DNA from 2 places in the Angustibacter aerolatus genome. Region 2 is predicted to be linked to the other one. Evidence: riboswitches for the same ligand, from Rfam matches in the RefSeq annotation. Region 2 holds a riboswitch; the other holds the start of a gene.
What was found. Region 2 has a riboswitch for cyclic di-AMP ahead of ACYVI6_RS13645 (C40 family peptidase). Riboswitches for the same ligand answer to the same signal wherever they lie in the genome.
Positions count from the first base shown of each region.

Region 1: it holds a riboswitch for cyclic di-AMP, as region 2 does, so the genes downstream of both, ACYVI6_RS14405 (transglycosylase family protein) here and ACYVI6_RS13645 (C40 family peptidase) in region 2, are expected to answer to the same signal.

Region 1 covers NZ_BAAHBM010000070.1:4,305-7,690, reverse strand. Annotated here, with positions in the region: gene ACYVI6_RS14415 (uracil-DNA glycosylase) at 1-260, opposite strand, end outside; gene ACYVI6_RS14410 (TMEM175 family protein) at 271-915, opposite strand; cyclic di-AMP (ydaO/yuaA leader) riboswitch at 1,102-1,241, shown strand; gene ACYVI6_RS14405 (transglycosylase family protein) at 1,248-1,931, shown strand; gene ACYVI6_RS14400 (DUF3263 domain-containing protein) at 2,116-2,418, shown strand; gene ACYVI6_RS14395 (LytR C-terminal domain-containing protein) at 2,422-3,018, shown strand; gene ACYVI6_RS14390 (hypothetical protein) at 3,008-3,386, opposite strand, start outside.
Region 2 covers NZ_BAAHBM010000062.1:15,532-18,917, reverse strand. Annotated here, with positions in the region: gene ACYVI6_RS13655 (cryptochrome/photolyase family protein) at 1-619, opposite strand, end outside; gene ACYVI6_RS13650 (metal-dependent transcriptional regulator) at 757-1,527, shown strand; cyclic di-AMP (ydaO/yuaA leader) riboswitch at 1,666-1,853, shown strand; gene ACYVI6_RS13645 (C40 family peptidase) at 1,859-2,704, shown strand; gene ACYVI6_RS13640 (HNH endonuclease) at 2,920-3,386, shown strand, end outside.

The DNA.
Region 1 (3,386 bases), on a different contig from region 2:
CGGACGCCGGGCGCCACCGAGAACGACAGCCCGACCGGGTGACCGGGCGTCGGGTACGGGTCCTGCCCGACGAGCAGCACGCGGACGTCGGCGAACGGGCGGTGGAACGCGCGCAGCACGTGCTCGGGGGCGGGCAGGTAGCCGGGGCCGGCCTCGTCGCGGGCCAGCTGCTCGAGCAGCCCGGCGACGACGTCCGCGACGGGCGCCAGGGCGCGGGCCCACCCGGGGTCGACGAGCTCGGTGAGCGGCGCGATCGGCACGGCGGCGACCCTACGCGGCGCGTGCGCGCCGTCGGCGCAGCACGGTCAGCAGCCGCTCGGTCGGCCCGCTGAGCAGCAGCAGGAGCAGCGGCCGGTACGACGCGGCCGGCACCAGCAGCACCAGCACCAGGCCGACGGCGACCCACGCGGTGGAGATCACCGTGCCGTCGCGCAGCGCCGTCAGCGGGACGTCGGGCTCGGCCGTGGGGTCGGGCACCACGCGCTGCAGGTCGGGGGTGCGCACGAGGTGGACGGCCGTCCACGACTCGGCGACCAGCGCCAGCAGGATGCTGCCGATGTAGAAGGCGGCCAGGCCGCTGCGGTCCGCGTCCAGCGTCGGGATGAGCGCCGTCGGGAACGGCAGCACGACGATCACGAACACCCAGACCAGGTTCGCCGCGAGGAAGCTGCGGTCGTAGCGGCCGACCCACTCGAAGAGCCGGTGGTGCGCCAGCCACATCCGCGAGATGACGGCGAAGCTGAGCAGGAACGAGCCGAGCTCGGGCAGGTGGTCGCTCAGCACGTCGAGCAGGCTGTCGGCCTCGCGAGCCTCGGCGGCGACGTCGACGAGCGGCAGCACGAGCAGCGTCAGCGCGATGGCGACGACGGCGTCGAGGAACGTCACGAAGCGGTCGAGCCCGCGGTCGGTGCGCACACCGCAGACCCTAGGCAGGTGGGCCGACCGGGTGACGTCCACCGATCCGTGCGCACGCTGTGCTCCCGGGTGTGACTCCCTGTGGCTCGACTCCCGGGGTCGGGAGCACGTACCCTCGGCTGGTCGCGCACGCGACGACCGACGTCCCGCCAGCGCCGAGTGCCACCCGGGCGAGCCGTCGGCACCACGAGCAGTCCGACGGGTGGCAGCGGGGGACCCACAGGTTCCTCGGCCGCTCAGGCGGCCTCGGGGTGGAGCCACTCACGTGGCCGGGAACTCACGTCCCGAACCCGACAGCTGACCTCGCAGGCGCGACGTGAGAGGCACCCGGCATGTCCATGCCCTACAACGGCCGCCACCGTGCGCCGTCCACCCCGAACCGTCCCGCCCGCGTCGCCCTCGGCCTCGCCGCCACCGGCGCCGTCGTCGCCGCCCCGATCGCGGTCGCGAACCCCGCCCAGGCCGCCACCGGCCGCACCTGGGACCGCCTCGCGAACTGCGAGAGCGGCGGCAACTGGGGCATCAACACCGGCAACGGCTACTACGGCGGCGTGCAGTTCTCGTCCGGCACCTGGAAGGCGTTCGGCGGCCGCAAGTACGCCGGCAACGCCCACAAGGCCAGCCGCCTCGAGCAGATCCGCATCGCCGAGAAGGTGCTCGACGAGCAGGGCTGGGGCGCCTGGCCCGCCTGCTCGCGCAAGCTCGGCCTCGACGGGTCCGACAAGCGCGGCGACGCCGAGCCGAGCCGCAGCCACGCCCGCAAGGCCCTGAAGAAGAAGAAGGCCAAGCACTCGACGACGAAGAAGTCGTCGTCGCACACGGCCCGCAAGAAGGCCAAGAAGGCGGCGACCCACAAGGCGGCGCGCTACACCGTGCGGTCGGGCGACACGCTGAGCCGCATCGCCGCTCGCAAGCACGTGCGCGGTGGCTGGAAGGCCGTCTACAAGGCCAACCGCTCGCACCTGTCGAGCCCCAACCGCATCTACGTCGGCCAGAAGCTCGTGCTGCCCCGCTGACCGACCGCACCACCTGCACCACCTGCACCACCGTGAGCCCGGAGCCGGGCCGGCGACGACGCCGGCCCGGCTCCGTCGTCTCCGGGCGCGGCCGGCTCCCGGGCGGGCGGCGACGCGCGGGAGAATGACACCCGTGTGGTTCGCGGTCTACCCTGGCCGACGGAGCACCCTGCTAGGAGGACCCATGGACGCCGCGCACAGCCCGTCGCCCGCCGAGACCGTCGGCGGCGGCGACAGCGACCTGTCGGAGCGCGACCGCGAGATCCTCGCCTTCGAGCGCCAGTGGTGGAAGTACGCCGGCGCCAAGGAGCAGGCCGTGCGCGAGCTGTTCGACATGTCGGCCACCCGGTACTACCAGGTGCTGAACGCGCTCATCGACCGCCCGGACGCGCTCGCCTTCGACCCGATGCTGGTGAAGCGGCTGCGCCGCATGCGCGCCTCCCGTCAGCGGGCCCGCTCGGCCCGCCGGCTCGGCCTGCAGCCCTAGGGCGTGTCCGACCCGAGCCGCGCCCGAACCGGCGCGCACCGCCCCCGCCGCAGCCCCCTCGCGGTGCTCGTGCCGCTCGCCCTCGCCGTCGCCGCGGTGGTGGCCCTGCTCGTCGCCGTGGGCGGCCTGCTGGGCGGTGGCGACGTCGGTGACGACACCCCGACCGCGAGCGCGACCACGAAGCCCGTGACCACGACCCGCACCACCACCCCGGCCACGACGCCGGTCACGAGCGCACCCGTCACCAGCGCGCCCGCCCCGAGCACCCCGGCGTCCAGCACGCCGGCCAGCAGCTCGAGCAGCTCGACCAGCTCGGCGGCGGTCGACCGGTCGGCCAGGGTGTCGGTACTGAACTCGACGCGCACGGCCGGGCTGGCCGCGAAGGCCGCCGCCACCCTGCGCACGGCCGGCTGGGCGGTCTCCGCCACCGGCAACTACCGGCAGGCCACGCCGCCCACGACCGTCTACTACCCGGGCGACCTCGAGGCCACCGCCCGCGCGGTGGCCGCCGACCTCGGCCGGTCGGTGCGGGTGCAGCCGTCGTCGCAGTTCGGCACCGCCGGTCTCACCGTCGTGCTGGGCGCCGACTTCAGCGGCTGACCCGTCGCGGCGGCCCCGGGCGCCGCAGCCGGCGGGGTGGTGGTGGCAGCTCGCCCGCGCGCAGGTAGCCGCCGTCGTGCAGCCCGGCGCCCACCTCGAAGCGGTTGGCGCACGCCGCGTCGCCGACCCGCAGCCACGACCACGCGGACGCGAGCCCGTACGCGAGCGGGAAGCCGAGCAGCCCGGCCCAGCGCGCCCACTGCTCGGCGTGCCGCGCCTCGTGGTGCAGCAGCGCCGGCCGGCGGGCCAGCGACGCGTCGTCGAGCAGCAGCAGCACGACGTCGCCGATCGTGACGGCGGGCGCGCGCGGCGCGGGGAACCGGGCCGTGTACGGCGCCGCCACCAGGACGCCGCGCGGGCCCCGGGTC
Region 2 (3,386 bases):
CGCCGTCGAGGAAGGTGTGCCAGCGGTCGAGCGCGGAGTCCTCGCCGACGGGCGGCAGCTCGAGGCCGCCGAGGTCGGGCTCGTCGGGCAGCGGCTGCGAGTCGACCGAGGTCGCCCAGCGCAGGCCCTTCGGCGGTGGACCGGCCGGCGCCGGCCAGCCGTGGTCCTTCCACGTCCGGTAGAAGGGGGTGAAGACCTTGAACGGCGTGCCGTCACCCTTGGTCACCGTGCCCGGGCCGACGGCGTACGGCGTGCCGGTGCGGGCCAGCGGCACCTCGCCGAGCGCGGTGTCGACGGCCTCGTCGCGCTGCCGGCCGTACGGCCCGGCGTCCGCCGTGACGTGCACCGACCCGGCGCCGAGCTCGCGCACCACCTCGGGCAGCACGGCGGCCGGGTCGCCGCGGCGGACGACGAGCGCGCCGTCGGTGGCCGCGTGCAGCGCGCGCAGGGAGCGGGTGAGCCAGACCCGGCGGGTGTCGCCGGACGGCCCCCACAGCCGGTCGTCGAGCACGAACAGCGGCAGCACGCGACCGCCGTCCGCGGCCCCGGCGGCCGCGTGCAGGGCAGGGTGGTCGTGCAGCCGCAGGTCGCGGCGCAGCCACAGGACGGTGTCGGGCACGCACGGCACGCTAGGCGGCGGCACCGACAGCCGCCCGTCGCGGGCGCGATCGGGTGCACCCCGGGCCCGCCGTCCCGCGTAAACTCGGGGCGGGTGGCCCGGCGGGTCGCCCGTGCCGACGCGGAGGAAGGCCTGGCGTGAGCGACCTCATCGACACCACGGAGATGTACCTGCGGACCATCTTCGAGCTGGAGGAGGAGGGCATCGTCCCCCTGCGCGCACGCATCGCCGAGCGCCTCGGCCACAGCGGCCCCACCGTCTCGCAGACCGTCGCCCGCATGGAGCGCGGCGGGCTGGTGGTCGTCAGCGGCGACCGCCACCTCGAGCTCACCGACGACGGCCGCTCGAAGGCGACCCGCGTGATGCGCAAGCACCGCCTCGCCGAGCGACTCCTCACCGACGTCGTCGGTCTCGAGTGGGAGTACGTGCACGAGGAGGCGTGCCGCTGGGAGCACGTCATGAGCGAGCGGGTCGAGCGCAAGCTGCTCGAGATCCTCGACCACCCCACCGAGTCGCCCTACGGCAACCCGATCCCCGGGCTCGTCGAGCTGGGCGAGGCGGACGTCGACGGCCAGTTCCTCGTCGCCGGCCTGCGCCCGCTGACCCTGGTGGCCGACGGGTCGCCGAGCACCGTGGTGGTGCACCGCATCGGCGAGCCCGCCCAGGCCGACCCCGAGGTGCTCGCCACGCTGTCGAGCGCGGGGCTGCAGCCCGGTGCCCGGCTGGAGGTGCGGGAGGGGGCGCGCGGCGCCGTGCTGGTCACCCGCCCGGACGGCGACGTGTCGGTGCCCGCGATGATCGCGGCCCACGTGTTCGTGGCCGTCCCCGGCACGGAGGCGCTGCCGGCGGTGCCCGGCGAGGTCGCCGAGGACGCCGTGCCGACGCCCGAGACCGCGAACGCCCGCTAGCCCGTACGAGTCGCCGAGAACCCGTCCGATTCGTCGCGTTTCGGGATGTGACAGCGGCCGTACCAGTTGGGTAGTGTCTCCACCACTCGGCGGCCAGCCGGGTGTACCTCACGCGGACGCCGAGCTCTGCCACCGCGCGCGAGGTACCTGCTCGAACACCGCATGGCAGAGGCGGGGGACCCAGGTACGCGGGCGATCCGAGCACGATCCGGACCGTCCTTGGGGTGAAGCCGGCGAGCGCGACCGACAGGTCGCCTCGCGAGCCGGCCGGGTGATCTCCCACCCGAACCCGACAGCTCACCTCGAAGGCGTCGGAGAGGCAACGCGAACTGTGACGACTCGAGCCCAGGGGCGCCACCGCGCGCCCGCGCGGACGGCCAGCACCACCAGCCACACCCTCGCCCACGTCACGGGCCAGGTCACCCAGGCCGTCAGCGGCAACGCCGGCACCGTCGCCAAGACCGGCGCCGTGCTCGCGGTGAGCAGCGGCCTGATCGCGTCCTTCGGCCTGCAGGCGGCCAGCGCCGCGCCGCACGCCCCCGAGGCCGACCCCACCACCAGCAGCGTCCCCGCCGTGGGCACCGTCGAGGCCTCCGGCGTCCCGGCGGCAGTGGTCGACGGCGTCTCCGCGGCCCCGAGCTTCGGCGAGCTGGGCTTCACCGCCAAGGTCAAGCCGAAGCCGAAGAAGAAGAAGGTCGTCGAGGTCGTCCGCCAGGCGGTGCGTGCCTCGTCCTCCGCGTCGTCCTCGTCGGAGCGCGGCAGCAGCCGGTCGAGCCGGTCGAGCGAGCGCTCCTCCGTGGGCGCCCCGGTGCACGTCAAGGCCGGCGCCCCCGGGTCCGCCGTCTTCGGTGCGGCCGTCATGCAGATCGCCGCGCGCTACGCCGGCATCGCCTACCGCTACGGCGGCACCACGCCCGCCGGCTTCGACTGTTCGGGCTACACCGGCTACGTCATGCGCCAGGTCGGCATCTCGCTGCCCCGGACGTCGAGCGCGCAGCGCGCGGCGACCCGGCGCATCTCGCGCAGCGAGGCCGTCCCCGGCGACCTGGTGTTCATGCCGGGCCACGTCGGCATCTACGCCGGCAACGGCATGATGTGGGACTCCCCGCACACCGGCGCCTCGATCAGCAAGCGCGCGATCTACTCCAGCAGCGCCACGTTCGGCCGCGTCGGCTGACCGACGTCCGCACCGCCCGCGAGGCCCGCACCTGCTCCGGCAGGTGCGGGCCTCGCGGCGTGTCGGGGTGGTGTCGCGACCGCGCCCGCCCGGCAAAGTGCGTGACCGCGCGGCCGACCTGCGCCTACCCTCGGCCTAGACCCGTCACCGGGCGGGCCTGGACGCCGTCGTGTCCCGCACGCCAGCTGGGCACCGGCGAGAGAGGGGCGCGCCGCGTGCGGACCCTGGTGCTCAACGCCGGCTACGAGCCGCTCTCGGTGGTCTCGTTCAAGCGGGCCGTCGTGCTCGTGCTCGCCGGCAAGGCGATGGTGCTGGCCGAGTCGGGCGAGCGGCTGCGCAGCGCCGACCTGACCCTGGCCACGCCGTCGGTCATCCTGCTGGTGCGCTACGTGCGCGCCCCGCGACGGCACGGGGTGTCGGTGACCCGGCGCGGGGTGCTGCGGCGCGACGGCCACCGGTGCGCCTACTGCGGCGGGGCCGCCTCGACGGTCGACCACGTGCTGCCGCGCTCGCGGGGCGGCGCCGACTCGTGGACCAACCTCGTCGGGTGCTGCCTGCGCTGCAACGGCGTCAAGGGCGACCGGACGCCGGAGGAGATGGGCTGGCAGCTGCGGGTGCGGCCGGCCGTGCCGTCGGGTGCGCTGTGGGCGCTGCGCGGGTCGGACGTCGTCGACCCGCAGTG